Regions from separate parts of the Agrobacterium sp. 20P9.1.2 genome, predicted to be linked through region 2. Evidence: predicted binding sites of a transcription regulator. Region 2 holds the regulator's gene; each other region holds the start of a gene.

Region 1 (10,187 bases), on a different contig from region 2:
CCTCGCTGATCGGTCAGGGCTATTACGGCACCATCACGCCGCCGGTCATCCAGCGCAACATTCTGGAAAACCCAGCCTGGTACACCGCCTACACGCCCTACCAGCCAGAGATTTCTCAGGGCCGTCTTGAAGCTCTGCTGAACTTCCAGACCATGATTTCCGACCTGACCGGTCTGGATGTCGCAAACGCCTCGCTTCTGGATGAAGCGACGGCTGCTGCCGAAGCCATGGCCATGTGCCAGCGCGTGGCGAAGTCCAAGGCGACCGCCTTCTTCGTGGATGCCAACTGCCATCCGCAAACGATTGCACTGATCGAAACCCGCGCAGCGCCGCTCGGCTGGAACGTCATCGTCGGCAATCCCTTCACCGATCTCGATCCGGTCGATGTGTTCGGCGCGCTGTTCCAGTATCCCGGCACGCACGGTCAGTTGAATGATTTCACCGGCCTGATTTCCCGCCTGCACCAGACCGGTGCAATCGCGGCTGTCGCGACTGACCTACTGGCGCTGACGCTTCTGAAATCGCCCGGCGAAATGAACGCGGATATCGCCATCGGCTCGTCGCAGCGTTTCGGCGTTCCAGTCGGTTATGGTGGTCCACATGCTGCCTTCATGGCCGTCAAGGATGCCATCAAGCGCTCCATGCCCGGTCGTCTCGTCGGCGTATCGGTCGATGCACGTGGCAACCGCGCCTACCGCCTGTCGCTCCAGACGCGCGAGCAGCATATCCGCCGTGAAAAGGCCACGTCCAACATCTGCACCGCACAGGTGCTGCTGGCCGTCATGGCCTCCATGTATGGCGTGTTCCACGGCCCGCAGGGCATCAAGGCCATTGCCCAGCAGACCCACCAGAAGGCTGTGCTGATGGTCAAGGGTTTGGAGAAGCTCGGCTTCGTCATCGAGCCCGAAACCTTCTTCGACACGATCACGGTCGATGTCGGCCATATGCAGGCACTCATCCTGCGTGCCGCCGTCGCCGAAGGCGTCAATCTGCGCAAGGTCGGCTCCACCAAGATTGGCATGAGCCTTGACGAGCGCACGCGTCCGGCAACACTGGAAGCCGTGTGGCGCGCATTCGGCGGCAACTTCTCCATCTCGGATTTCGAGCCGGAATACCGCTTGCCGAAGGATCTGCTGCGGACCAGCCAGTACATGACGCATCCGATATTCCACATGAACCGCGCCGAAAGCGAGATGACCCGTTACATCCGCCGTCTTTCGGACCGCGATCTGGCGCTCGACCGCTCCATGATCCCGCTTGGTTCCTGCACCATGAAGCTGAATGCGACAGCCGAAATGCTGCCGATCACATGGCCGGAATTTTCCGATATCCATCCCTTCGTGCCAGCCGATCAGGCGTTGGGCTACAAGGAAATGATCGACGATCTCTCCGCCAAGCTCTGCCAGGTGACCGGCTACGACGCCTTCTCCATGCAGCCGAATTCCGGCGCGCAGGGCGAATATGCGGGCCTCTTGACCATACGTAACTATCACCTCGCACGCGGCGATGCGCATCGCGATGTTTGCCTCATTCCAACCTCTGCACACGGCACCAACCCTGCCTCCGCACAGATGGTCGGCATGCGCGTGATACCGGTGAAGGTGAGAGAAAACGGCGATATCGATATCGAAGATTTCCGTGAAAAAGCAAAGCAATACGCGGAAAACCTCTCGTGCTGCATGATCACCTATCCGTCCACCCACGGCGTGTTTGAAGAGACCGTTCGCGAGATTTGCGAGATCACCCACGAACACGGTGGTCAGGTCTATCTCGACGGCGCCAACATGAATGCCATGGTCGGTCTTTCCCGTCCGGGCGATATCGGCTCCGACGTGTCGCACCTCAACCTGCACAAGACCTTCTGCATCCCGCATGGCGGCGGCGGCCCCGGCATGGGCCCGATTGGCGTCAAGGCGCATCTGGCTCCCTACCTGCCCGGTCACCCGGCCAGCGATGGACGCACCGGTGCGGTGTCTGCTGCACCTTTCGGTTCGCCATCGATCCTGCCGATCTCCTGGAGCTACTGCCTGATGATGGGCGGCGAAGGGCTGACGCAGGCAACCAAGGTCGCCATCCTCAACGCCAACTACATCGCTGCCCGGCTGAAGGGCGCTTACGACGTGCTCTACAAGTCCGAAGCCGGACGTGTGGCGCATGAGTGCATCATCGACACCCGTCCGCTCAACGAGAGCTGCGGCGTGACGGTGGACGATGTGGCAAAGCGCCTGATCGACTGCGGTTTCCACGCCCCGACCATGAGCTGGCCAGTTGCCGGTACGCTGATGATCGAGCCGACCGAATCCGAGCCGAAGGCCGAACTCGACCGCTTCTGCGACGCCATGCTCGCCATCCGTCAGGAAGCCCGCGATATCGAGGAAGGTCGTTCCGACAAGACCAACAACCCGCTGAAGAACGCGCCCCACACGGTGGAAGACCTCGTTGGAAACTGGGATCGTCCTTACTCTCGCGAACAGGCCTGCTACCCACCTGGCGCGTTCCGCGTGGACAAATACTGGTCGCCGGTCAACCGCGTCGACAACGTATATGGCGACCGCAACCTCATCTGCACCTGCCCGCCGATGAGCGAGTATGCGGAAGCGGCGGAATAAGCCAAACCATCAAGCAAAAGGCCCGGAGCGATCCGGGCCTTTTGATTCAGGGCGTCTCAATTTGAGTGCTGCAAAACGGTGAATGCGGCAGGTCGCCGTGAAACGTCTGTCGCCCGCTTACAGCGAGCGCAACGTCCAGGCCACGATCTCACGCGAGGATGAGGCGAATGCGTTGTCCAATGCCTTTACGAGATTGGCATTTCCCGAACCGCTGACGCGGGCGCTGGAGCGGAACACTTCCTGTGATTTGACCGTGCCGTTCTTGTCGTTCAGCAGCTTCACGGAAATCTCGATATAAGCGATGTTCTTGGCCGTATCGACTTCGAAGGCGCGAATGTCAGTCACGACCTGATAGTCGATGGCCAGACCCTGCCCCGGACGACCGACGCCACCGAGCTTGCCGGTGTCTTCAAAGGCTTCCACCAGCTTGGACTGCACCATGCGCGGCAGGCGATCACTCCACTGCGAGTTGGCGAGATACTGCACTTCGGAGCCAGACAGGCGGACCACGATGTTTTCGCTGTCCAGTGCCTTGAGTGCCGTCGGATCGGCAATCAGAAGCTGGCGTGAGCGCAGCGACGGTGCCTGGCTGACGGGCGCGGACGATACGGAAAGGTCGAACGTATCGTTCTTAGCACTGCTGCCACAACCGGCTAGAAGCCCGGCGAGAAGCGGCATTACGACGAAAACCTTGGTTCGGGCCGGGACAGACCCCTGCCAGCGCATCAACGAAACTTTCAAATCCTCAACCCCCGTCAACGCCTTGTCCGGCCATCATACTGTTTCACGTTCTCGCCGCCAAAGATCAGGCGCTGCGGATCGCGATCGAAATTCGTGATCGTGTTGTTCAGATTGTCCACAGTCTGGCGAGTGCTGCCGATCAGCGCCTGGAAATCTTTCAGACCTGAGCTGGAGAACCGCGCCAGATTATCGGCAATCGGACCAATGCGTGTGTTGAGATTATCCGCAACCGCCTTGAAGGAAGCAAGCGTCTCACGCGCCTTGGCAAAAAGCGAATTGGCGTCATCGGTTCCAAGCAGACCGTCAACTTTCGCCAGAATTCCGTCTACACGGCTGGAAGCGGAGTTCAGCTTGCGCGACATATCGGTGAAATCGGCAATCGCCTGATCGATATCCGGACGGCGCGTGCCGACATCGTCCGCAATCTGACGGAAGGTGGAAATGGCCTGACGGGCATCGGCAGTTGCTGCGGAAACATCTTCCACCGCATTGCTGACCTTTGCCGCATCAACCGATGCCAGCAATTCATCCGCACGCTTCACAACTGTCTGAACCTCGGCGCTTGCCTGCTCGAAGTTGCGCGAGGTGCGCTGCACAGTTTCCATCACGGTCTGAATGCCGCCGGAAGACGCCGCCACATCGGCCGTGACCTTGTCGACATTGGTCAGAATGGAATCGATCTTCTGCGAATCCACAGCCTTTACCAAATCTTCAACCGCCGTCAGCGTGCTATCCAGACGCACGGACACGGACTGAACGGTGGTGGAGAGCGAGCTCAGGCTTTCCAGAAAATTCTCGATGCCATCGGAATTCGAGGCCAGCGCATTGGAGAATTTCTCCGCATTCCGCACCGTTTGCGTCAGAGGTCCACGGGCGTCCTGCACGAAGCCCTGCAACTCGCCAATTGCGCCATCGGCGCGGCGCAGAATCTTGTCGGCCGTCGCCAGAAGGTTCGTCACGCTCGAGAGATCGGCGGTCAACTCTGCTGGCACGCCGGTGTCGAAGGACTTTTGCAGAATACGCTCTTCATTGTTACGACCGCCGGAAAGTTCGATATAGGCGGCACCCGTCAGGCCCTGAATTTCAAGCACGGCGCGGGTGGATGGAAACACCGGCGCATCGGCCTGCACTTCCGTAAACGCAATCGAATAGGCCGGATCGTCCCGGTCGATGGACAGGCCGCGCACGGTGCCCACGGGAATACCGTTGAAGCGCACGGGAGAGCCGACCGACAGACCATTGGCGGAGCCGGGAATACGGATCGTCAGCTGGGCTGTTGGGCCACCGCGTCCGAATTCCGCCATCCAGTAAACGAAGCCAAAGGCGGCTGCGATCACGATCAGCGTGAAAATCCCGACGATGGTGTAATTTGCCTTGGTTTCCATGGCTATCCGTCACTCCCCGGAATGTGTTGCGTGCCATCCGGTAGGACGACGGCGCGTGCCCGCTTTCCGCGGAAATATGATTGAACCCAAGGATCGTCGCTATCGAACATTTCCTCAAGTGTGCCTTCCACGGCGACTTTCTTGTCGCCCAGGACGGCTATGCGGTCGCAGACCGAAAACAGACTGTCGAGGTCATGCGTCACCATATAGACCGTCAGTCCCAGCGAATCGCGCAGCCGCGCAATCAGCATATCAAATTCTGCCGCACCAATGGGATCGAGGCCAGATGTCGGCTCATCGAGAAAGACGAGGTCGGGATCGAGCGCCAGTGCACGCGCCAAGGCGGCACGCTTGATCATGCCGCCGGAAAGCTCTGACGGATACTTGTCCGCCGCATCGGCAGCCAGACCCACCATCTCGATTTTCAGCGAAGCAAGCTCGTCCATCAACTGCTGAGGCAAATCCAGATATTCGCGCATGGGCAGCTGGATGTTTTCCTTCACGGTCAGGCCGGAAAACAACGCACCCTGCTGGAACAGCACGCCAAGGCGGGTGTCGAGCGCCATACGCTCTTCTTCCGTCGCCTTGTCATAATCCGTACCCAGAATCTTTATCGTGCCGCTCTGACGGTTTAGCAGGCGCAAAACCGCGCGCATCAGAACGGACTTGCCAGCGCCTGATGGCCCGATGAAACCAAGAATTTCGCCGCGATAGACATCAAGATCAAGGTTGTCGAGAACGACCTTGTCACCAAATGCAACAGTCACGCCTTCCACCGAGAGAATGACTTCCCGATCCTTATTGTTCTCTTTGTTATCTGTCTTCCGTTCCTGATCCTGCACAGCCGCTCCTTAAAAATCGATGGCTGCATAGAAGATGGCAAAGACGCCATCCACCAGAATCACGACGAAAATGGACTTCACCACGGATGATGTCACATGCTGACCGAGCGACTCAGCACTGCCGCCCACTTTCATGCCTTCCACAGCCGCGACGATGCCGATGATCAACGCCATGAAGGGTGCCTTGATCATGCCCGATGCGATTGTCGAGATTTCCACCGCAGAATGAAGGCGCGACAGGAAGACCTCGAAGGTGATGCCGGAGTAAAGCAGCGAGACGACAGCCGCGCCCAACAGAGCCGCAAAGTTGGCGATGATCGTCAAAAGCGGCAGCGCGATTGTCAGCGCAACCAGCCGCGGAAACACGAGAACGCCGACCGGGTTCAAGCCGATGACCTTTAGCGCATCGATTTCCTCGCGCATTTTCATCGAGCCGATTTCGGCGGTGATCGCGCTGCCGGAACGGCCCGCGATCATGATGGCGGTCAATAACACGCCGATTTCACGCAGCTGGAGAATGCCGACGAGGTCTACAACGAAGACTTCAGCGCCGAAATACCGCAGCTGGAACGCGCCCTGCTGCGCGATGATCGCGCCGATGAGGAACGACATCAGTAGAATGATGGGAACGGCGCGTACGCCCATATGGTCGATCTGGTTGACGATGGCAGCAGGCGAAACGCCGCGCCCTCGCCCCAGCTTCATCTGCGCGCCACGCACGGCGGAGCCGAGAATATACATGCCCGCCAGAAAATCTGCGCCAGCCTGCACGACATTTTTGCCGATGGGATCAAAGACGCGCTCGACGAGACCCTTTTTGCTGGTTTCCTTGGGCGGGAGAGGTGCTTCCTCCGGCAAAGCAGAGATGATTTCCTCAATCTTCTCATTGCCCTCGAAGGCAACTTGCGTGCCGGACTGCTCCATGCGGTGGCGCATGCGCCGCAAAATCCAGGCACCCGTAGTATCGATGTTGTCGACATCCGAGAGATCAATGGTAATCGAGCCGGAAGGCTTGGATTTCTCGAGCTTTTCGATATCGGGAAGAACCGAAGAGATGTTGGCGTTGCGCCACGATCCGCTCAAGGCAAAGCGCGCAGCGCCATTCTGGGCGTCATCATTAGCCGAGATTGCTGCCGGTTGCGCCTGTTGCCGTGTTTCAAGTTCTTGCATCTTGCTCCAAGCGAATGCAGCCTATTAAAGATTCTTAACGATTCATATCGAGTGACGGATCACCAAGCCACAGCACTGCGGAAGAATTCCGGAGTTTTTTCGTCTGTTTACCGGTTTATCCCCCAACGCGAAGGCAATTTTGATGCATCGTTACATTCAAGCCACAGCTGAAACATTCCCGGTTGCGGGCAGCTTCACCATTTCTCGCGGAAGCCGCACAGAAGTGGAGGTCGTGATCTGCACGATCGAGCAAAATGGCGTCAAAGGCGTGGGTGAATGCGTTCCTTATAAGCGTTATGGCGAATCGATTGACGGCGTGCTTGCCGATATCCGCGCCATGGAACAGGCGATGTCGCAGGGCATGGACCGCCACGCGCTGCAAGACGCGATGAAGCCGGGTGCGGCCCGCAATGCGGTGGATTGCGCTTTGTGGGATCTGGAAGCCAAGCTCTCGGGCAAGAGTGTTACCTCCTCGCTTCTGCCAGTCGCCCCCGGCCCTATCGTCACCGCCTATACGATTTCGCTGGGCGATGCGGACACAATGGCTGCCAAAGCCGCCGAGAATGCCGCGCGACCGCTGTTAAAGATCAAAACCGGAACGGACGATGACGAGGCTCGGCTACGCGCCGTTCGAGCGGCAGCGCCCAAGGCTCGCATCATCATCGATGCCAATGAAGGTTGGACGGAGGAGAATATCGAGCATTACCTGAAAGTCGCGGCGGAGCTGGACATCGCGCTGATCGAACAGCCCCTACCCTCTGGCAAGGACAGTATTCTGTCGCGCATCAACCGCGCAGTACCTATCTGCGCCGATGAGAGCGTTCATCTGACCGCCGATCTCGCCTCGCTGCGCGACCGCTACGACGCCATTAACATCAAGCTCGACAAGACCGGCGGATTAACCGAGGCGCTCGTCATGAAGAAAGAAGCGCAGCGTCTGGGCTACACGATCATGGTCGGCTGCATGCTGGGAACGTCACTCGGCATGGCACCGGCGTTGATGCTGGCGCAGGATACGGCATTTGCGGATCTCGATGGCCCGCTGCTTCTGGCACGGGATCGTGTCCCGGGCCTCATCTATGAAGGATCGCTCGTCTACCCGCCAAAGCCGGAACTGTGGGGATGATCGGCAAAGTCCGTTATGCGGCGTAGGTGCCGATGAGCTTGGGGAAAGCGACTGGCTCCAGTTCGCCCACCGTGTGGTCTTCGGTCTTGTCACCGGCCTGCATCCAGGTGATCAGCTCGAAGGTGCCATCGGCATTTTCGGCAACCGCCGTGCAGCTTTCCACCCAGTCACCGGTGTTGATGTAACGGATACCTTCAATATCCTCCATCACCGCGTGGTGAATATGGCCACAGATAACGCCATCCACTTTGTTGCGGCGGGCTTCTTCCGCCACCACACGCTGGAATTCGCCGATGAAGTTGACGGCGTGCTTGACCTGAAGCTTTGCCCAGGCCGAAAACGACCAGTACGGAAGCCCTATCCTGCGGCGGATAGCCGCCAGCAAAACGTTGATGGCAATCGCCGCGTCATAGGCCCAGTCGCCCAGATAGGCCAGCAGGCGGGCGTTGCGAACCACAACGTCAAACTCATCGCCATGGATGATAAGGTATTTCTTGCCGTCTGCAGCTTCGTGGATCATGCGCTCGGCAACTTCGATGCCGCCAAAATGCGTGCCCGGAAATTCGCGTAGGAACTCGTCGTGGTTTCCGGGAATATAGATGATGCGGGTGCCCTTGCGCGCCTTGCGAAGAAGCTTCTGCACCACGTCGTTACAGCCTTGCGGCCAGTACCAGTTGCGGCGCAGGCGCCAGCCGTCAATGATATCGCCGACGAGGATGATGGTCTCAGCCTCGTGGTGACGCAGGAAATCCAGAAGGAAATCCGTTTTGGCCGCTTTAGAGCCAAGATGCACATCGGAAATGAAAAGCGTTCTGAACTGTCTGGCTTCGGTTTGCGCGGCCATGGAAATCTTCCCCCTGTCTCGGCAACTTTCATCCCCTGCAAAACCAGACTCGTGTTTCAGCAAGATGACAAAACGAGATTTACACGCACCGGACCACATTTTTACGCGATATCTAAACTACCGATTTTGCCGACCTCGGACAAAATAAACGGCTGTACGCACTGGCCGATTGTTGTATGCAAAGGCCTCCAAGAAACTTGAAATAAGCGGTGATAGAATGAGTTCTCAGGACACGGGCAACACGCAAAACAAAAACGCCAATGCGGATCTGGAAGAACAGGCGCTTTTCTACCACCGCTATCCGCGCCCCGGAAAACTGGAAATTCAGGCCTCCAAGCCGCTGGGCAACCAGCGCGATCTGGCGCTCGCCTATTCCCCCGGCGTGGCGGCACCCTGCCTTGCCATTCACGAAAACCCGGAAACGGCTGCGCAATATACGGCGCGCGCCAATCTGGTCGCCGTGATTTCCAACGGCACGGCGGTTCTCGGCCTCGGCAATATCGGCCCGCTGGCGTCCAAGCCAGTGATGGAAGGCAAAGCCGTTCTGTTCAAGAAATTTGCGGGCATCGATGTGTTCGACATCGAAATCGATGCACCCGGCATCAATGACATGGTCTCCACCATCTCGGCGCTGGAGCCCACCTTCGGCGGCATTAACCTTGAAGACATCAAGGCGCCGGAATGTTTCGAGGTGGAACGTCAGCTTCGCGAGAAGATGAACATCCCCGTCTTCCACGATGACCAGCACGGCACAGCCATCATCGTTGCCGCTGCGGTAACCAACGCGCTGGAGCTTGCCGGCAAGACCATCAGCAACGTCAAGATCGTCGCGTCTGGCGCGGGCGCTGCAGCACTGGCCTGCCTCAACCTGCTGGTCGAACTGGGCGCAAAGCGGGAAAACATCTGGGTCCACGATATTGAAGGCCTCGTTTATGATGGCCGCAACACGTTGATGGACGAGTGGAAAGAGGTTTACGCCCAGAAGACCGACAAGCGTGCGCTCCATGAAACAATCGATGATGCCGACGTTTTCCTAGGCCTTTCCGCTGCTGGCGTTCTGAAGCCGGAACTTCTGGCACGCATGGCCGAAAAGCCGCTCATCCTGGCGCTGGCCAACCCGAACCCGGAAATCATGCCGGAACTCGCCCGTCTGGCGCGCCCTGATGCCATGATCTGCACGGGCCGTTCGGACTTCCCGAACCAGGTCAACAACGTGCTGTGCTTCCCCTATATTTTCCGGGGCGCACTGGATTGCGGCGCGACCACCATCAACGAAGAAATGAAGATGGCCGCCGTTCACGCCATTGCAGAACTGGCGCGTGAAGAAGTTTCGGAAGTCGCGGCAAAGGCCTATAGCGATGAAACGCCGATCTTCGGACCGAACTACCTCATCCCCTCGCCCTTCGATCCGCGCCTCATCCTGCGCATCGCGCCAGCCGTTGCACGCGCTGCGGCAGCGAGCGGCGTCGC
Region 2 (10,187 bases):
CTACAATCTGGCGGATATTCTGCGCGTGGTTCGCTCCACGGCATCGTAGAAGGATTCTGCCTGCGCGACCAGCGGAGAAGCAGTATGAACTGGACGGATGAACGAGTCGAGAAACTCAAAAGACTGTGGTCCGAAGGGCTGAGCGCCAGCCAGATCGCAGCCCAGCTCGGCGGCGTCAGCCGTAACGCCGTCATCGGCAAGGTCCACCGTTTGAACCTGCCAGGCCGTGCAAAGGCCGGTGGCACGGTTGCAACCTCACGCCCCGCCGCCAAGCGCCCTGCAGCCCCTACGGCACCCCGCGCAACCAACTTTCCAGCCCGCCCGGCAACAGCACGCCCGGCGCCCCGCACGGTTGGCGCCACCGCGCTGAAGGACGATCTGGACATCGATACGGCACAGGTTCTGGAATATGTTCCCGTCAACAATGCCTCGTTGCCAACATCTCTGCGCCTGACGCTGACGGAACTGACCGAGCGCACCTGCAAGTGGCCAGTCGGTGACCCGCTGAAGGACGACTTCCATTTCTGCGGCTGCGAAGCTTCCGAGTCCTCGCCTTACTGCAAGTTCCACGCGAAGATGGCTTACCAGCCAGTAAGCGAACGCCGTCGCGCTTAAGGGCAGCAGACATATTGCAAGAGATAAAAAAGCGGGTCCATTGGCCCGCTTTTTTCATGCCTACGATCAAAAGAGGAAGTCAGAGCCAACGATCGATGGGATCGACAAACGTCAACTAAGGCGCCGACACCTGCCCATCGCTTTGATAGGCCGAAATTTCACGCCAGTTGCGCACGCGGCCAAAAGCGATGAAGCTTGCTCTATCTTTCTCGGGATATTGGGCGTGGCTTTTATAGCCTTATAGCGCCATATGCTCTTACAAACTGCTGAGCTATGCCTGCTTGCAATGACACAAGACTTCCATGAAACGGAAGTCTTGTGACCGGATTTCACCTATGTGGGAAAAGCAGTTCTGCAGAACGTTCAGGACGGCTCCGCGGGCGCACTGGATGCGCAGAGATGCCGGGCACCTCTGATTGGCGGCGTAACCGCCAATGTTTCCGCAAGCACGAATGACAACAGGTCCATCCCGCCAGACCGCAGCCCTTCATTCGAATGGCTGCTGGATCATGGCAGATAGCTTTAACCCTGGCGGGCCTTGCGGTTGGCGTAGCGACGGTCGCGCTCGGCCTTGCGGGCGGCCTCATCTTCGATGACGCGGGCGACGCGGTTTTTATCGGCCAGCTTGCGGGCGTCTTCTTCGGCAGTCGCAGCGGCTTCAAGCTCGGCTTCATGCGCCAGCCGTTCCGCTTCGAGGCGGCTCTGCTCTTCGCGCTTCTGCTGCTCGCGCTCGGCACGACGCGCTTCGCGGGCTTCCGCCACGGCGATGCGTTCTGCCTGCTTGGCTTCCCGGTTGGGTTCGGCGGCTTCCTTGGCGGCCTTATAGGCCTGCAGAAGGGCAGCCTTGGCCTCAGCAGCGGCGCTGCGGCGGTCAGTCAGTTCACTGTTTTTAACGTTTTTGTTGTTTCTCAAGTCTCTATTCCAGTTGAGGTGCCGTACCCATCAGGGTCAGGATTTCTTAGCACGCTTTGCGGGTGTCTTGGCAGGTGCCAGGCTGTCTTGCAGTTCCTTGGCAAGGCGCGCTTCACGCAGGCGCTGCGTCTTTTCATCACGCGCCTGGGCAATCGAATTGAGTTCGTCAACCGCATGGCCGCGTGCAAAGAACTGCGACTGCGTTTCACCGAATGCGATTTCCGCCTGCTGGCGAGATTTGCTGTGTGTTTCAGACATGGAATTTCCTTCCTGTCGCATCAGCCGAAATCGGGATCGATTTCCAAAAACGCCGCTGCGGGGTGGATAGAGTGGCCCGGAGCGTTTGCGCCCATGGGCGCCTTGTCCGAAGCCTGTACCGCCGGGCGGCACAAAAAAAGGCCAGGCAACGTGCCTGACCTCGCTTGGTCTCATGCTTTCGACAGTGCCAGTACATCCGTGGTCAAAGGAAAGCGGAGTCCGTATTAAGCAGCCTGGAGATTGCAGGCCGACATTTTGCCCGACTTGTTGTCGCGCTCAAGGTCGTAGCTCAGCTTCTGGCCTTCAACGATTTCGCGCATACCTGCACGCTCTACAGCGGAGATGTGTACGAATGCGTCTGTGCCGCCGTTGTCTGGCTGAATGAAGCCGAAGCCCTTGGTGGAGTTAAACCATTTTACTGTGCCTGTGGTCATAATGAACCCTTTCAAAGCATAAGTTATAGATCACAGAACTGACGCCCTGTGTGCGAGTATAGCGATTTTTTTGAAGGAAAGGGTTAGTTCAAAACGCGGTGCTAATCGCGCGGCAACCAAAGCTCAGCAAGCAAAATATCGATAAACCAGTGATAGAGGGTTATGACCGGATAGTCAAACTTTAAATTTCAGATCATTGAAATGAGCGTTTATCTTGCAACGCAGCAGCCTCTTCAGAAATATAATAATCCGTGCTGGATTTTCAATTTTGAAAATTTACCTGCCCTTTGTTTTTACTCAGGAAAACTGCGCGGCAAGCGGATATCCCCGCCTCCCCTTTCCATCCGCAACTTCTGGCGCAAACCAGTTCAAAGGGGTCAAAAATATATCTTCGTGACCGGCTGGAGATGGCTCCCCTTCTCGTACACATTCCTGCCTAAGCTGCGCAAAAATACAAAACGCGCGCCGTTGACCCGGTGAGGCAACAGCGCGCATTGTGCGAAAGATCAGTGATGGAGCCGCCCGTCAGGCTTCCATAGAATAGCCAGCGCCGCGAACGGTGCGGATCACATCCTGCATGTTGGAGAAGTTCAGAGCCTTGCGCAGACGACCGACATGAACATCGACCGTGCGTTCGTCCACATAGATATCGTGACCCCAGACGCCGTCGAGAAGTTGCGAGCGGGAGAAGACGCGGCCGGGAGAGACCATCAGGAACTCCAGCAGGCGGAATTCGGTTGGTCCGAGGCGCACTTCGCGGGTCTTGCGGTGAACACGATGCGTTTCGCGATCCAGCTCGATGTCACCGCATTTCAGGACAGACGACAGAACTTCCGGGCGGGCGCGACGCAGCATGGCTTTGACGCGCGCCATCAGTTCCGGCGTGGAGAAGGGCTTGACCACATAGTCGTCTGCGCCCGTGGCCAGTCCGCGCACGCGCTCGCTTTCCTCACCGCGTGCCGTCAACATGATGATCGGCAGGCGTTCGGTCTCGGGGCGCATTCTCAGGCGACGGCACAATTCGATGCCGGAAACGCCCGGCAGCATCCAGTCCAGGATCAGCAGATCCGGCGTCCGCTCCTGCAGGCGGATTTCCGCCTCGTCGCCACGGGGAATGGTGTCGACATCGTAACCTTCGGATTCCAGATTGTAACGAAGAAGAACACTCAAAGCCTCTTCATCTTCGACAACTGCGATTTTCGGCACCATAGGCTTGGGACTCCGCCAGTCTTACCAGAGCGCCATGCGTTCATTTGGACGCATCACGGACGCTCTGGCCTGTTGATCTACACATCGGCATTCCGAAGATCGTTTCCGATCCAAAGTGCCGATGCTGTAAAACTTACTCGGTTACTGCACCGAGCGTGTTGGAACTATCGTCCTTCGGACGCTCGCCTTCCGGCTGGCTGCCGGTGGCCATGTAGTAGATGGTTTCTGCGATATTGGTCGCATGGTCGCCAACGCGCTCGATGTTCTTTGCGCAGAACAGCAGATGCGTGCAGGTGGTGATGTTACGCGGATCTTCCATCATGTAGGTCAACAGCTCGCGGAACAGCGAGGTGTACATGGCGTCGATCTCTTCGTCGCGCTCGCGGATGGCCTGCGCCTTTTCTACGGAACGTGTGGAATAGACGTCCAGCACTTCCTTCAGCTGCACCAGTGCCAGTTCCGACAGATGCTCGAGACCACGGGCCAGCTTGCGCGGAACGCCCGTGCCAGCAACGGCAATGACGCGCTTGGCGGTGTTCTTGCCAAGGTCGCCTACGCGCTCCAGATCGGCGGCAATGCGCAGCGAACCGATGATTTCGCGAAGGTCGGCCGCCATAGGCTGACGCTTGGCGATGGTGACGATGGCCTTGTCGCCGATCTCGCGCTCGGCGTGATCGAGGATCGTATCATCAGAGATGACCTTCTGGGCCAGCGCTGCATCGGAATTGACCAGCGCCCGCACCGCATCAGCGCACATCTGTTCAGCCAGACCACCCATTTCGGCGATGCGGCGGGTGAGGAACTTCAGTTCATCATCATAGGCGGACATAATATGGGAATGTGTCGACATGTTCGAAGTCTCCAGTTTCGATGCACTGGCCCGCAAGCCCAGTTGGGCTCAAGCGGTGCCATGCGAAGGGTTTGAACCAGCGTCAGATCAGCCGAAGCGACCCATGATATAGTCCTGCGTGCGCTGGTCATCCGGGTTGGTGAACATCTTATCGGTGTCGTTTTCTTCCACCAGATGGCCCAGATGGAACATGGCGGTTCGCTGCGACACGCGGGCTGCCTGCTGCATGGAGTGGGTAACGATGACGATGGTGTAATTGGCGCGCAGCTCGTGGATCAGTTCTTCGACTTTGGCGGTTGCAATCGGGTCCAGCGCCGAGCAGGGCTCATCCATGAGGATGACTTCTGGAGAAACCGCAATGGCGCGGGCGATGCACAGACGCTGCTGCTGACCGCCGGACAGGCCGGTGCCGGATTCGTGCAGACGATCCTTGGCTTCGTTCCACAGACCGGCCTTCTGAAGGCTGGACTCGACGATCTGATCCATATCCGCCTTGTTGCGGGCCAGACCATGGATGCGGGGACCGTAGGCGATGTTTTCGTAGATCGTCTTCGGGAAAGGGTTCGGCTTCTGGAACACCATGCCGACGCGGGCGCGCAGTTCCACCACGTCGATCGTCTGATCGTATATATCGTCTTCATCGAGCGTGATCTTGCCGGTAACGCGGCAACTGTCGATGGTGTCGTTCATGCGGTTCAGCGTGCGCAGGAAAGTGGACTTGCCACAGCCAGACGGTCCGATGAGCGCCGTCACGGTGTTTTCACGCACATTGAGGTTCACATCGTAAAGGGCACGCTTCTCGCTATAATAAACGGAAACGTCCTTGCCGATCATCTTGTATGTTACTTCATTCATTTTCTTGTCCAGCGCCTTTTCAACTGCTGCTTCCGACAACATATTCATAGCCTCAAGCTCCCGGTGTTTGTTACATCGCATGCTGGCTGGAAAACCGGTGACCCGATTTTCCCTAAGTAAGGTTTACCAACGACGCTCGAAGCGGCGACGCAACAGGATTGCTCCCACATTCATGACGATGAGGAACATAAGCAGGATGATGATAGCGCCTGATGTTCTCTCGACAAAGGCACGTTCTGCTTCGTTCGCCCACATGTAAATCTGCACCGGCAGGGCCGTGGACGGATCCATTGGCGTTGTCGGATAATTCGCGACGAAGGCGACCATGCCGATGAGCAGCAGCGGTGCGGTTTCGCCAAGGGCATGTGCCAGGCCGATGATGGTGCCGGTGAGAATTCCGGGCATGGCCAGTGGCAGCACATGGTGGAAGATGGTCTGCATTTTCGAAGCGCCAAGGCCAAGGGCAGCGGCGCGGATGGATGGCGGCACCGCCTTCAGCGCCGCACGAGTAGCGATGATGATGGTGGGCAGCGTCATCAGCGTCAGGACGAAGCCACCGACCAACGAGGCCGAGCGTGGGAAGCCCATGAAGTTGATGAAGACCGACAGGCCGAGCAGACCGTAAACGATGGACGGAACGGCGGCGAGGTTGTTGATATTGACTTCGATCAGGTCCGTCAGGCGGTTCTTCGGTGCGAATTCTTCCAGATAGATGGAAGCGGCGACGCCGATGGGCAGCGACAGAACCAGCACGATCAGCATCATGTAGAAGGAGCCGATCAACGCCACGCCGACACCTGCGGCTTCCGGACGGCTGGATGCGCCGTTAAAGAAGATGCCGGTGTTGAACTCCTTGGCCAGTTGGCCCGCTTCGGTCAGTTTCTTGACCCAGACGAGTTGCTGGTCGGAGATGCGACGGTTCTGCTCATTGACGGACACATCGACCTGACCCTTGACCACGCTATCAAGATCGCCTGAAGCCAAGAGGGCCACGGTGCGCGTCGTGCCGACGATGCTAGGATCGGCCACCACCAGATCGCGCAACTGTCCACGAATGCTGTCGGAGATCATCGCATTGACGGCACGAAGGCCATCGCGGTCATCCAGGGACACGCCGAGTGCCTTTGCCACCGCATTGCGGGCAATCACGGGGTAGTTCGCGGTCATCAGCTTGGCAGGGTTCTGGGCACGGACGTTGTCGGGATCGATGATCTGCTGCGAGAACTCGACCGGCACGGTGATCATGGTCTGCTGGAACGCCGTATAGCCTTTGCCGACGACGGACCAGAGAAGCAGGAAAAGGAACAGAAGGCCGAAGGAGATGGCGGCAAGGCCGTAAGTCCGGAAGCGGCGCTCGGCGGCGTAACGGCGCTTGATGCCGATATCGCGACGGACCTTCTTCGTTGCGGCTGGGGCGGTAAAGCCCGGAGTAACGACGTCGGTCATTCGTACTGCTCCCGGTATTTGCGCACAATATAGAGCGCGTAGATATTGAGGCAAAGCGTGATGGCAAAGAGGGTGATGCCAAGCGCAAAGGCAACCAGTGTCTGTGGCGAGGTGAATTCAAGGTCGCCCGTCAGCTGGCTGACGATCTTGACCGTCACCGTTGTCATCGGCTCGAACGGATCGAGCTGAAGGCGGGCGGCAACACCGGCGGCCAGAACAACGATCATGGTTTCGCCGATGGCGCGCGAGGCAGTCATCAAAATGGCGCCGACGATGCCTGGAAGGGCCGCTGGCAGAATGACCTTCTTGACCGTTTCCGAGCGCGTTGCACCAAGGCCCAGCGAGCCGTCACGCAGCGTGCGGGGAACGGCGGTGATGATATCGTCCGACAGCGAAGACACGTATGGGATCAACATGATGCCCATGACGAAGCCAGCGGTGATAACGCTCTGCGCCTGGATGAAGTTGGTGTAGTCGCCCGTTGTCAGGCCGTTGATCTGCGAGGAAATATCGCGAAGGAACGGACCGACGGTCGTCAGGGCGAAGAAGCCGTAGACGATGGTCGGGATGCCCGCCAGAACCTCCAGCAGCGGCTTTGCCACGGAGCGGAAGCGTGGGCTGGCATATTCCGCCATGTAGATGGCCGAGAACAGGCCGACCGGCACGGCAACCAGCATGGCCACGAAGCCGATATAGAGCGTACCTGCCAGAAGCGGAATGAGACCGAACTGACCGGCGCTTTCGGTGGAACCGGCAGCGGCAAAGCGCGGGTCCCATACTGTTCCGAAAAAGAACTGGTAGGCCGGCACCATGTTGAAGAACTGAATGGCTTCGGTCAGCATCGACAAAACGATACCGATGGTGGTGAGAATGGCGATGGAGGATGCCAGCAGCAGTGCCGCCAGAATGACCTTTTCGACATTGTTGCGGGCACGGAAGCGAGGCGCAATGCCGCGCATCGCGTAGATCGCGCAACCAATTGCCGAACCCAGGACGATGATGATCATGCCAAGGCGGCTGGCCGTCGTCATGGTGTTGAGCGTTTCAGCCGCTTCGACCATGTAGGGCTGCGGATCACCGGCAATGGCGACACCCTTGGAGCCGAGCAGCGGACGAAGAGTTGTCGGATCAGCCTTGGCCTGCGCAAGCTCTTCCGACGTCAGCCGTTGAAGACCGCGCGCAATCGAGCCGACCATGCCGTAGCTGAGGCTCTGCTGGGCCTCGGACTGCGCCTTGATGTCATCGGGAAACTCACCCCGGACAGTCGCAGTGACAATCATGGGGCTGATGATGAGCCAGAGTGCCAAAATGAATGCAGCAGGCAGAACAGCCCATATGAGAACATAGGAGCCATGATAGCCTGCACGTGAATGCATGGAGGACGGACGACCGCCCGCCAAAGCGACAGCACGGCGTGAACCCAGCACATAGCTGGCTATGCCGATCAGCGCCAATATCAGCAAAATAATGGGTGTGTTCATGGAGACTTTCCTCGGCGCACCAGAAAGAGATGCGGTATCAGGCAGCTTTGTTGCACATCGGATCATCGAAAACCGCGTCGAACCTTTTGCAGTTCGATGGTTTTGCGACAGGTGCCGTCTTCCCTAATTTTGGCTCAGGCATTCCGGGTTGATACATCCTATTTATCGGCCGCTTGGTCATACGATAAATAGGAACTGTCAACCCACACAGCGCCTTGCTAACAGAAAGATGGACGGAAGGCGCGACGATGTCGCCGCGCCTTCCAGAATGATTACATGATCTTGCCAGTTTCGAACTGAGCGCGGATTTCCTTACGCTCGGCTTCAGGGGCAGCAACCAGGCCGTAGTTGGCCAGCGGGGAGTCAGGGCCGATCATCTCGTCAGAGGTGAAGAACTCGACATATTCCTTGAGGCCCGGGATAACGCCGACATGTGCCTTCTTGACGTAGAAGAACAGCGGGCGGGAAACAGGGTACTTGCCGCTTGCAACGGATTCAGTTGTTGGAACAACGCCGCTGACGGTTGCAACCTTCAGCTTGTCCTTGTTGTTTTCGTAGAATGCGAGGCCGAATACGCCGAGGCCGGTCTTGTTGGCATCGATACGAGCAAGCGTTTCAGTGTAGTCGCCGTCGATGTCGACAGCAGCGCCGTCCTTACGAACTGCGATGCACTTTGCAGCAGCCTGCTTGGCGTCTGCAACGAGGCCCTTGATAGCGTCGGTTGCCTTAGCTTCCTTGCAGCCGTCAGCCATAATCTTCTCTTCGAAGACTTCGCGCGTGCCGTGCTTGGAACCAGGGATGTAGGCAGCAATTGCTACATCAGGCAGTTCCTTGTTGATTTCGGACCACTTCTTGTAAGGGTTGGCAACGAGCTTGCCGTCCTTGACGATTTCAGCGGCCAGACCGAGATACAGGTCCTTAGGCTCGAGCTTGACGTCCTTGTTGGACTTGTCCATCGCGAAAACGATGCCGTCGTAGCCGATCTTGACTTCCTGAACGTCGGTAACGCCAGCAGACTTGCAAGCTGCAAGTTCGTCAGCCTTGATTGGACGCGAAGCGTTTGCAATGTCGATGGTGCCTTCACCAACGCCGGAGCAGAATGCCTTCAGACCACCGCCCGTGCCGCCGGACTCAACAACTGGAGCCTTGAAGTCAGGAAAGGTTTCAGCAAAAGTTTCAGCAACGATCTTTGCGTATGGCAGAACCGTCGAGGAACCTGCAACCTGGATCTGGTCGCGAGCAGCGGCGGCGCCTGCGAAGGCAACGGAAGCCACCAGGGCTGCTGCGGACAATTTAACGATATTCATTTTACTCTCCCGTATGGGGCCCATGGTGGGCTTTTGTGAACGCTGCCGGCAGTCGCTTTTACCCGCTTGCCCAAAACTGGGCTGCCCCGGCGGCCTCTTCTTAACCAGTCTTGCCCCACCCTTTTATGTCACTTCAATGAAGTATTTGTGACAACTCAAATATCTGATTTTAAATACTTATTTATTTCGTCGGCACGCATAGCGAGACTTGTATGTCAAAAACGCACGGTAAAGTCCGTTCCGACATCCAGCTCCGAGCGGATAATCAGGCGGGCGCGGTGTCTCGTCAGAATATGTTTGACGATGGCAAGCCCCAGACCGGTGCCTTTCTTGGAGCGACTGTCCGCTACGCTGACCCGATAAAAGCGCTCCGTGAGGCGCGGAACATGCTCTGCGGGAATGCCCGGCCCCTTGTCCACGACGCCGACTTCGACGGGTTTCCCCGCTTCCGTGCGCAGGAAAACATCCACCACCTTGCCATCCTGGCCGTATTTGCAGGCGTTTTCGACGAGGTTCTGGAACACCTGCACCAGCTCGTCACGGTCGCCCGTCACCTCAACCTTTCCCTCGGGAACGTGAAGGTTGATGGCAATGTCGAGTTCTTCGGCCAGCGGCAGCAGCGAGTCCCTGACATGGCCAAGAAGCGGTACGAGATCCACCTTCTGGTCCGGCGCGATATTGGCGCGCAGCTCCAGCCGCGACAGCGACATCAGGTCGTCCACGAGGCGGCTCATGCGCGTTGCCTGATCCAGCATGATACCCAGAAAGCGCTCCCGCGCCTTCGGATCATCACGCGCCGGGCCTTGCATGGTTTCAATGA
Region 3 (10,187 bases), on a different contig from region 2:
ATTCCTCAAAGCCGAATGATTTGTAGACCTCGCGGCGGTTCCAGAACCAGTCCTGAAACGGGTGCATGGCCATGGCGGCATAGCCTTCACCCCGGAAGAAGGTGGCGAGCGAAGGCACGGGCTGGCGGACATATTGCTGATAGGGAATGCTGCCATAGGGAAGGAAGGCGTTGGAAAAACCAGTCAGCGCTTCGAATTCCACATTGGCCGTCATGCCGCCGAACTCGGGCGAGAAGACGTGGCCGGATTGCCTGCTGCGGATGGTCGGCATCGGGTCTTGCGAGAACGAGACATTGGAGAGCCGCGTCGGGTCCCACAGAGATTCACTCATGATCATGATGACATCCGGCCGCGTGCTGTGGTTGACGGCAAAGGCCGAGCCATCCGAGGCGATATCCGCAATGGTGTTTTCGCCGTAACCTGCGGGTGCCGTGACATTCGCCATGGGAATGTTGAAGGCAAATGCCATGAGGAAGCCGTTGTGGCGGTAATTTTCCTTCTGGTCCCACATCATGGGGATGATGTTGAGCCGGTCCCGCACCCAGGAATGGTGCGAATATTCCATCAGCGAACCAAGTCCCGCCAGCAGCGGCACAGCGAGCGTAAGCCGCCAGACGCGCGCCTTGAAAGGCATAACAGGCGTGTGGCTGCGCACGAAACGCCACATCATCGCACCGGCTGCAACGGCCAGCACAACGCCAACGGCAAGAGCGAGCGCGGTGAATGGGTGTGCTTTCAGCATCGCTGGCAAAAGCTGCAGGATTTGACGTCCGAACAGCAGGTCGGATGGGTAGAGCGGATCGGAAAGATAAAGCTGCTTCTGATGCGACATGAATGCCGTGACCAGCAGAAGCGGGGCGGCGACCAGCAGCGATTGATAATGCCTGCCGAACAGCGCATCGAGGGCCATGAGGCAAAGCACCACGGCGGCCAGCGTAGTAAAGCCGGGGCGAGCAGGGGATGCCAGGAACGTGCCGATATCATGCAGCGAGCCGCGTGCAATCCACTCCATGCAAACAATCAAAAGCAGGGCCGCAAGCGTGAGATTGAGCAACGGATGAACGTCGCCTGCAACTCTGTCTGGGTTCCGCGTCAATGGTTTTGAAAGGACGAGCTTCATCCTTTCGGCAACCGTTGTTTTGGGCACCGAATTCCTCAATATTTCAACTCCGGCAGTCTGTGATGTGCCTGTGAATCAGGCGTCATGAAAGTGTCATGTAACTGTCACATTAGCAGGGTGAATGCGACATGAACTCTGCAGAATCCACAAGCGGCGGGAATAACCTTTGCGTGAGGCGCATTGCACGCTGCGGATCGCCATTTTTTACGCCAGTCGAAAGGCTTGCGTTGCGCGGCGTGCAGAGCCACGGTAAATGAGAGTCATGAGCCAAGTACACACCAATCCCAATGTTTTGCGAATTGCCGTCGGGCAGTTCAATCCCACCGTCGGCGATGTCTCTGGCAACCTTGCCAAGGCGCGCGAAGCACGCGCGGACGCCGCATCGCAAGATGCGGATCTGCTGCTTCTTACAGAGCTTTTCATCTCCGGTTATCCGCCGGAAGATTTGGTTTTGAAGCCCTCATTCCTGAAGTCCTGCCTGAAGGCGGTTGAGGAACTGGCGGCGGAAACGGCAGATGGTGGCCCCGGCGTCATCATCGGATTTCCCCGTCAGGGCGAAACGGGGCGGCACAATTCCGTCGCTCTGCTGGATGGCGGCAAGATCGTCGCGCTGCGCGACAAGGTGGATTTACCGAATTACGGCGAATTCGATGAAAAGCGCGTGTTTTCAGAAGGCTCGATTTCTGGCCCCTATAATTTCAGGGGTGTTCGCATCGGCATTCCCATCTGCGAGGAAATCTGGAACGACCTTGGCGTCTGCGAAACTTTGGCCGAAAGCGGTGCGGAAATTCTGCTGGTGCCGAATGGTTCGCCCTATTATCGCGGCAAGGTGGATGTGCGCCATCAGGTGGCCTTGCGACAGGTCATCGAAAGCGGCCTGCCGCTGGTCTTCGCCAATCAGGTCGGCGGTCAGGACGAGCTTGTGTTCGACGGCGCAAGTTTCGCCTTCAACGCGGACAAGACGCTGGCCTTCCAGATGAGCCAGTTCGAGGCGACGCTTTCGGTCACAGACTGGAAGCGCACGGAAAAGGGCTGGCATTGCAGCGAAGGCCCGTTCTCGCAAATACCCGAAGGCGAGGAGGCGGATTACCGCGCCTGCATGCTGGGCTTCCGCGATTATGTGAACAAAAATGGTTTCAAGAGCGTGGTGTTGGGCCTTTCGGGCGGCATCGACTCGGCCATCTGCGCGGCCATCGCTGTCGATGCGCTGGGCGAGGAGCGGGTTCGCTGCATTATGCTGCCCTATCGTTACACCTCCGAAGAATCGCTGAAGGATGCGGCGGACTGCGCCAAAGCGCTTGGCTGCCGCTATGACATCGTGCCGATCGCCGAGCCGGTGGATGGCTTCATGACTGCGCTTTCGGAGCTTTTCGAAGGCACCGAAGAGGGCATTACCGAAGAAAACCTGCAAAGCCGCGCCCGTGGAACCATTCTCATGGCCATCTCCAACAAGTTCGGTTCCATGGTGGTCACAACAGGCAATAAGTCGGAAATGTCTGTCGGTTACGCCACGCTGTATGGCGACATGAATGGCGGCTTCAACCCGATCAAGGACCTCTATAAAATGCAGGTCTACGCCATCTCCAAATGGCGCAACGGCCATGTGCCGCCGACTGCTCTGGGCCCTTCCGGCGAAGTCATTCCCGCCAATATCATTTCCAAAGCACCATCCGCAGAGCTGCGCCCAAACCAGACCGACCAGGACTCGCTGCCGCCATACCCCAATCTGGACGATATTCTGGAATGCCTTGTGGAGCTGGAAATGTCGGTGGAAGAGATTGTCGCGCGCGGCCACGATATCGCCACCGTGCATCGCATCGAGCATCTTCTCTATCTCGCCGAATACAAGCGCCGCCAATCCGCGCCGGGCGTGAAGATCACCAAGAAGAATTTTGGTCGCGACCGTCGCTATCCGATCACCAACCGCTTCCGGGATCGATAAGTTGGTAGAAAAGCTTCGCAGTTCCGTTGAAATCTTCAACATTCGCACCCGGGAGAACCGGGTTGTCTGGCAAACGCCGGAACTGTTCGAGGCACCCAATTGGTCGCCGGATGGGTCGTATCTTTTGCTGAACAGCGAAGGCCTGCTGTACCGCCTGTCACTGGATGGTGACGTATCCGTCGAGAAGGTCGATACCGGCTTTGCCAGCGAGTGCAACAATGACCACGGCATTTCGCCTGATGGTTCGCTGTACGCGATTTCCGATAAGGTGGAGTTCGGCAAAAGCACGATTTATCTTCTGCCGTCAGAAGGTGGTGCGCCGAGGCTGATGACGCATAATCTGCCGTCCTATTGGCACGGCTGGTCTCCCGATGGAAAAAGCTTCGCCTATTGCGGTATTCGCGATCAGGTCTTTGATATTTATTCGATGGACGTGGAGACGGCGACAGAAACGCGGCTGACCCATGGCGAGGGGCGCAATGACGGGCCGGATTACTCGGCGGATGGGCAGTGGATTTATTTCAATTCCAGCCGCACCGGGCAGATGCAGATCTGGCGGGTGAAGGTGGATGGCTCGGCTGCCGAGCGCGTGACGGATAGCCAGTATGGCGACTGGTTTCCGCATCCGTCACCTAGAGGTGACAAGGTGGTCTTCGTTTCCTATGACGTGGATGTATTCGATCATCCGCGTGATCTGAATGTCCGCGTGCGCATGATGGATACGGATGGCGGCAATGTGGAAACGCTGTTCGACTTGTTCGGCGGGCAGGGCACAATGAATTCACCCAACTGGTCACCGGATGGTGATGAGTTCGCCTATGTCAGATATTTCCCGGCCTGATCCACATACAAAAAGCCCGACCTCGATTTGAAACCGGGTCGGGCTTTCTGATGTCTATGTCGGATCGATTAAAAGACTGCGAGATACTTCAGCAGCGAAATAATACCGATGATGATGACGATGACCTGAGCAATCTGCTTTGCGCTGCCAGCGACAGGCAAGCGGTTGATCAGCCAAAGAATGAGTACGATGACCAGAAATGTGATCAGAATACTAACGAGTGCGCCTGTAGCCATATGTCCCAGCTCCTATTTTATAAATCTGTAACGGTCGATCACCGTTCCGTGAGTAAAAGCGTAAGCTTGTCTTTTGGTTCCATTGTGCAAAATGTAATTTTTGAGAATTCGAAATTAAGGACATTGGTATGAGCGAAATCAGGGTGAAAAAGCGCGAGACCGGTGCCACCGCAACGTTGAGGCGCAACGGCCATCCGCAGATCGAAACGCCGACAGGCGGTGCACTCGCCGTCGTCACGGCTTTGTCCGAGCCCGGATTCAACCCGCTGGACCTGCTCTATTCCTCGCTCGCCGCCTGTCTGGTGCTGAGCGCCCGCATCGCCGCCAGCCGCTTGGGCGTGCTGGATCGCTTCGAAAGCGTGGAGGCGCGCGTGACCGGTGAGAAGTCCGAGGGTGAGCCAGCGCGGATCACGCATTTCGACATGCGCCTGAAGATCACCGGCGATTTCGATGCGGAAACGAGAGAGGCCATCGCTCATCAGGCCGAAGAGATCTGCACCGTTAGCAACACGCTGCGTGGGGATGCTGCGTTCAAGCTCTCGGTCGACTGATCAGCGCTGCGCCTTTTCCCATTTTTTCACCAGCCGGTCACGCTTCAGCTTAGATAGGCGCTTCAGCCAGAACATGCCGTTCAACTGGTCTATCTCATGCTGGATGCAAATTGCGTGAAAGCCCTCAGCCTGTTCTTCAAGCCACTGGCCGGAGACATCCTGAAAGCGAAGCGTCACTTTGGACGGGCGCTCCACCTCTTCGGTAAAGCCCGGCATGGAAACGCTGCCTTCGACGTGGCGCAAGGTCTCAGTGGACGTTTCCAAAATCTCGGGATTGACGTAGGTTCTGACGTCACCCGGTTTTAGCTCCAGCACGAAGACGCGTTGCAGCACACCGATATGGGCCGCCGTGATGCCGACACCGGGGGCGGCGCGCATCGTCTCCAGCAGATCAGTCGCAAGCTGCGCCAGTTCCGGCCCGAACTCTGTCACAGGCTCGCAATGCGAGGCAAGTGCCGGATGCGGATAGGGCACGATAGAACGAATTGGCATAGAGGAGTTCCATTTATTCTATGTGGCTGAAAGCGAGCTTTTAAGCAGGATTTCGGAGGCGGATTGCGCAAGAGACACCGCCTCATCCGTCAGTTCCACCCATGTCCGCTGCGTCCGCGGATCTCGCTTGACGATGGTCAGCATGCGACCGGAGAGACCGTTGATTTCCCGCAGCACCAGCGCGTGGGCAATGCCCAGCCTGTTGGAAAGGCTACGGCTGTCACTGCCGATGCCAAGGTGAACCGCTGCAATGAGCGCGGCCCCGGTGGCGTCGAGCGCGACCGGGGCCGTTTGGCTGATCTGTTCCACTACGGCCAGAAAGCGCGCGGCGGATTGATCGTCATTCATCAGGCTGCTGCTGCTTCGGTGCGCAGGCGAACCGAGACCAGAACGGATTTCGATGTCGGCGTGAAGCTGCCTTCACCATAGCTGTGCAGCGGCACGAGAACGTTCAGCTCCGGGTAATAGCCACCGACGCTGCCTTCGGGAATGTTGTACGGAACGAGGCGGAAGTTTTCCGCAATGCGCTCGATGCCGTCGCCATATTCACCGATCACGTCCACGCGCTGCTTGGCATGTGCGCCCAGCTTTTCCATGTCCTTCGGGTTCATGAAAATCACCTGCCGCTCACCATAAACGCCGCGATACCGGTCATCCATGCCGTAGATGGTGGTGTTGTACTGGTCGTGGCTGCGGAAGGTCTGCAGAACGAAGATGCCCTCTTTGGACAGCGCTTCCTGATGGTCCGTCTTTTCCGGCAGCGGGCCGGTGAAGAACGTGGCCTTCTTGGCAGGCGTATTCCATTCACGTTCCGCCGCAGCATTGCGCAGGTGGAAACCGCGCGGCACGCGCACACGCTCGTTGAACTCATGGAAGCCAGGCAGAACGCGCGAGATCATGTCGCGGATCAGGTCGTAATCGTCGGCCAGTTTCGCCCACTGAACGCGATCATTGCCCAGCGTCGCGGCTGAGATGCCGGCGATGATGGCGACTTCAGAGCGCAGTTCCGGCGAGGCAGGCTCGTTGATGCCGCCTGAGCCATGCACCATGCTCATGGAATCTTCCACGGTCACGATCTGCGATTTGCCCTGCGAGTTGCGGTCGATTTCGGTACGGCCAAGGCAGGGCAGGATGAAGGATGTTTCGCCTGGCACCAGATGCGAATGGTTGAGCTTGGTGGCGATATTCACCGTCAGCTTCTGCTTTTCAAACGCCTTGATGATGAGCGGGCTATCCGGCGTGGCACGCAGGAAGTTGCCGCCCAGCGCGATGAAGGCCTGTGCCTTGCCATCCAGCATGGCGCTGATGGCCTCGACCGTGTTGTGGCCACGGTTGCGCGGCATCGGTACGCCGAGTTCCTTTTCTAGCGCGTCGAGCAGGGCAGGCGGAGCCTTCTCATCGATGCCAACCGTGCGGTCACCCTGCACGTTGGAGTGACCACGCACAGGGCAGAGGCCCGCGCCGGGACGACCAATGTTGCCGCGCAGCAGCATGAAGTTGGTGATTTCACGGATCGTGATGACCGAATGCTTATGCTGCGTAACACCCATCGCCCATGTTGTGATGACGGCGTTGGATGCCATATAGATGGAAGCGGCTTCCTCGATCTGCTCACGCGTCAGGCCGGACTGGTCGAGAATGGTTTCCCAGCTGGTTGCCTCGACGGCGGCGCGATAGGCGTCGAACTCGACAGCGTGTTCTGCCAAGAAGTCATAATCGATGATCGCAGGCTTGCCAGCCGCGCGGGCGGCTTCGTCAGCCGCGAAGACAGCCTTGCTCATGCCGCGCACGGCAGCCATGTCGCCGCCCTGGCGTGGCTGGTAATAATTGGTGGCAATCTTTGTGTTGCCGCCGGTGATCATTTCGATCTTGTCCTGCGGGTCGGTGAAGCGCTCCAGACCCTTTTCGCGGATCGGGTTGAACACGGCAATGCGCGCGCCACGAATGGCCGCACGGCGCAGGTCACCCAGCATGCGCGGATGGTTGGTGCCGGGGTTCTGGCCGATGACGAAAATGGCGTCTGCCTTTTCGAAGTCTTCCAAGAGAACGGTGCCCTTGCCGACGCCGACGGAGGCCTTCAGGCCAACGCCGCTGGCTTCGTGGCACATGTTGGAACAGTCGGGGAAATTGTTGGTGCCGTAGAGGCGAACCATCAGCTGGTAGAGGAAGGCTGCTTCGTTGGAGGCGCGACCGGATGTGTAGAACTCGGCGCGGTCAGGGCTGTCGAGGCTCTTCAGAACACCGCCGATTTCAGCAAAGGCATCGTCCCATGAAACCGGAAGGTATTTGTCGGTTGCGCGGTCGTAACGCAGTGGGTCGGTGAGGCGGCCTTGCTTTTCCAGGCTGTAATCCGACCATGTGCGAAGCTCTGCCACTGTGTGGCTGGCAAAGAAATCCGGCGGAACGCGGGCTTCGGTTGCTTCCCACGCAACGGCCTTCACGCCGTTTTCGCAGAACTCGAAGGAGGAGCCGTGTTCGGGGTCACCCCAGGCGCAACCGGGGCAATCGAAACCATCGGGCTGATTGGCTTTCAACAGGGTTCTTGCGCCAGAAATCGGTGCGCCCGATTCCAGAAGACGCTTGCCGACGCTTTTGAGTGCGCCCCAACCGCCCGCAGCGGATGAGGCCTTACCGATGAAATCCATCTTGCCCATTTGATAGGTCTCTTTCTGATCTGTTTTTCTTTTTGCGCCGCTCGTTTCCGGTGCCAACCGGATCGATTGTTATTGCGGCGCTTTGTCTCAGATTCCCGCATAACTACCATATGTCAACTCGTAACTTTACGGTGGCTTCAACCGGGCGTTCAAATCCGCGAGACTGTTTCACGACTGGTTAATGGAAAACCTTGTCGCAGAGCACGGTTCGGATAGAAAATTGCAACTTCTTTTGTCCTATCCTGTTGTTGACATTGTGCTTTTAAAAGCCATTCTCCTGCGCTTTCGCGAAGCAGGCCACTCAGCCGGAAAAAGGGGCGCACGTTGACACAGACCGACGACCATCATTCCGTGCCGGAAGACGCCAAAAGGCCGGAAATCATGGCGGATATCTATGCCGAAGACGGATCGATACGGTCCGATTTTCTGGCCATGGTCGGCGCTGCGATCGCGGATCGCGACGTGCTGTTCCTGCGGCAGAATGTTGCTCGGCTGCACGAATCGGAACTGGGTGACCTGCTCGAATCCATTCTGCCGGAACAGCGCCACGCCATGGTGCGGCTGCTGGGCTCCGACTTCGACATGACAGCGCTGACCGAGGTGGATGAAGCAATCCGCCTCGACATCGTGGAGCAGATGCCGAACGACCAGATCGCCGCCGGTATCGGCGAGATGGATTCGGACGACGCCGTCTACATTCTCGAAGACCTCGACCGAGAAGACCGCGAAGACATTCTCGCGCAAATGCCGTTTACCGAGCGTGTCAGGTTGCTGCGCGCGCTGGACTATCCAGAAAGCTCCGCCGGTCGTCGTATGCAGACGGAATTCGTGGCCGTGCCACCGTTCTGGACCGTCGGGCAGACCATCGACTATATGCGCGAAGAAGAAGAACTGCCGGAGTCCTTCTCGCAAATCTTCGTTGTTGACCCGACCTTCAAGCTGGTCGGCGCGCTCGATCTCGACCGCCTGCTGCGCTCCAAGCGGCAGGTCAAGGTCGAATCGATCATGCACGAAACCAACCATCCCATCGCAGCCGAGATGGACCAGGAAGAAGCAGCGCAACTCTTCGAGCAGTATGACCTTTTGTCGGCTGCTGTGGTGGACGATAATGGCCGTCTGGTTGGTGTGCTGACCATCGATGACGTCGTGGACGTCATTCAGGAAGAAGCGGAAGAAGACTTGCTGCGCCTTGGTGGTGTGGGTGACGAAGAGCTTTCCGACTCCATTGCCGTGACCTCACGCTCGCGCGTGCCATGGCTGGCGGTCAATCTCATTACGGCCTTCATGGCGGCATCCGTGATCGGGCTTTTCGACGCGACAATCGAGCAGATCGTGGCGCTCGCCGTTCTGATGCCCATCGTCGCTGGAATGGGTGGAAATGCTGGCTCCCAGACTATGACCGTGTCCGTACGCGCGCTGGCGACCAGAAACCTCGATATTCACAATGCTGCCCGCATTATCAGACGCGAAGCGGGGGTGGGGTTGCTGAACGGTGCGCTGTTCGGCTGTGCCATCGGCGTGATCGCAGGTCTGTGGTTCCATGATGTCAATCTGGGCGGCATTATCGCGACCGCCATGCTGATCAACATGTTTGCAGCGGCCATCGCCGGCATCATCATTCCACTGCTGTTGGACAAGTTCGGAGCGGACCCTGCCGTCTCCTCCGCCGTCTTCGTGACCGCCGTCACCGACATTGTCGGTTTCTTCTCGTTTCTCGGTCTTGCGACCTGGTGGTTCGGCGTTCCGATCTGAAAGCTTGAAAATTGACTTTTACGTGAAGGTCAATCATAGTGTTTCTAATAAAGGAGAGTTGTGAGGCGTTTCACGCTTCGTCATTCTATCTTGTTGTTTGAGCAACGGATATTCCGAAAATTGCCCGTCATTTTCGGTCCGATGCTCCAGAATCGGATGAAGCTTTGAACAAGTATTATAGCATTACGGAACTGACGCGTGAATTCGGGGTCTCCACCCGCACCCTTCGCTTTTACGAGGATGAGGGTCTGATCCACCCTGAACGTCGGGGCCGCACGCGGCTTTTCCGCATGGCTGACCGCAGGCTCATTCAGGAAATCCTTCGCGGTCGCCGCATCGGCTTCACCATCGCTGAAATTCGCGAAATCATTCAGGTCTATAAGGAGCCGCCGGGCGAATCCGGGCAACTCGAACTTCTGATGAAGAAGGTGGATGAGAAGCGCGCCGACCTGCGCCAGAAGCGCAAGGACATCGAGGAAACGCTGGCCGAACTCGACAATGTCGAAGAGGCCTGCCTCACGCGCCTCGCCGAAATCGGCGTCGGCACCTGATCCTTATTGAATCTGGTTCGAGCACTGCGCGGCAATCTCGCCGATCTT

What was found. The regulator PhoB, encoded in region 2, activates phosphate uptake and scavenging genes when phosphate is short. The targets are predictions, from matches to a motif close to TGTCATNNANCTGTCAT.
Region 1: a site for PhoB is predicted at 8,771-8,787, ahead of AC27VJ_RS09535 (UDP-2,3-diacylglucosamine diphosphatase). Genes of this name have one in related genera too.
Region 3: a site for PhoB is predicted at 1,212-1,228, ahead of AC27VJ_RS18740 (LTA synthase family protein). Genes of this name have one in related genera too.

The regions. Positions count from the first base shown of each region.
Region 1 covers NZ_JBYOKI010000003.1:19,901-30,087, forward strand. Annotated here, with positions in the region: gene gcvP (aminomethyl-transferring glycine dehydrogenase) at 1-2,609, shown strand, start outside; gene AC27VJ_RS09510 (ABC-type transport auxiliary lipoprotein family protein) at 2,727-3,335, opposite strand; gene AC27VJ_RS09515 (MlaD family protein) at 3,365-4,735, opposite strand; gene AC27VJ_RS09520 (ABC transporter ATP-binding protein) at 4,738-5,577, opposite strand; gene AC27VJ_RS09525 (ABC transporter permease) at 5,587-6,747, opposite strand; gene dgcA (N-acetyl-D-Glu racemase DgcA) at 6,890-7,873, shown strand; gene AC27VJ_RS09535 (UDP-2,3-diacylglucosamine diphosphatase) at 7,887-8,717, opposite strand; gene AC27VJ_RS09540 (NADP-dependent malic enzyme) at 8,935-10,187, shown strand, end outside.
Region 2 covers NZ_JBYOKI010000001.1:362,602-372,788, reverse strand. Annotated here, with positions in the region: gene AC27VJ_RS01845 (GcrA family cell cycle regulator) at 85-615, shown strand; gene AC27VJ_RS01840 (DUF6481 family protein) at 1,138-1,527, opposite strand; gene AC27VJ_RS01835 (hypothetical protein) at 1,564-1,785, opposite strand; gene AC27VJ_RS01830 (cold-shock protein) at 2,010-2,219, opposite strand; gene AC27VJ_RS01825 (hypothetical protein) at 2,421-2,699, shown strand; gene phoB (phosphate regulon transcriptional regulator PhoB) at 2,745-3,428, opposite strand; gene phoU (phosphate signaling complex protein PhoU) at 3,562-4,278, opposite strand; gene pstB (phosphate ABC transporter ATP-binding protein PstB) at 4,366-5,181, opposite strand; gene pstA (phosphate ABC transporter permease PstA) at 5,257-6,579, opposite strand; gene pstC (phosphate ABC transporter permease subunit PstC) at 6,576-8,060, opposite strand; gene AC27VJ_RS01795 (substrate-binding domain-containing protein) at 8,333-9,367, opposite strand; gene phoR (phosphate regulon sensor histidine kinase PhoR) at 9,583-10,187, opposite strand, start outside.
Region 3 covers NZ_JBYOKI010000007.1:55,762-65,948, reverse strand. Annotated here, with positions in the region: gene AC27VJ_RS18740 (LTA synthase family protein) at 1-1,120, opposite strand, end outside; gene AC27VJ_RS18735 (NAD+ synthase) at 1,383-3,062, shown strand; gene AC27VJ_RS18730 (TolB family protein) at 3,064-3,903, shown strand; gene AC27VJ_RS18725 (Thivi_2564 family membrane protein) at 3,972-4,139, opposite strand; gene AC27VJ_RS18720 (OsmC family protein) at 4,268-4,690, shown strand; gene AC27VJ_RS18715 (peptide deformylase) at 4,691-5,182, opposite strand; gene AC27VJ_RS18710 (hypothetical protein) at 5,201-5,530, opposite strand; gene AC27VJ_RS18705 (FdhF/YdeP family oxidoreductase) at 5,530-7,836, opposite strand; gene mgtE (magnesium transporter) at 8,161-9,588, shown strand; gene AC27VJ_RS18695 (MerR family transcriptional regulator) at 9,753-10,139, shown strand; gene AC27VJ_RS18690 (acetyltransferase domain-containing protein) at 10,143-10,187, opposite strand, start outside.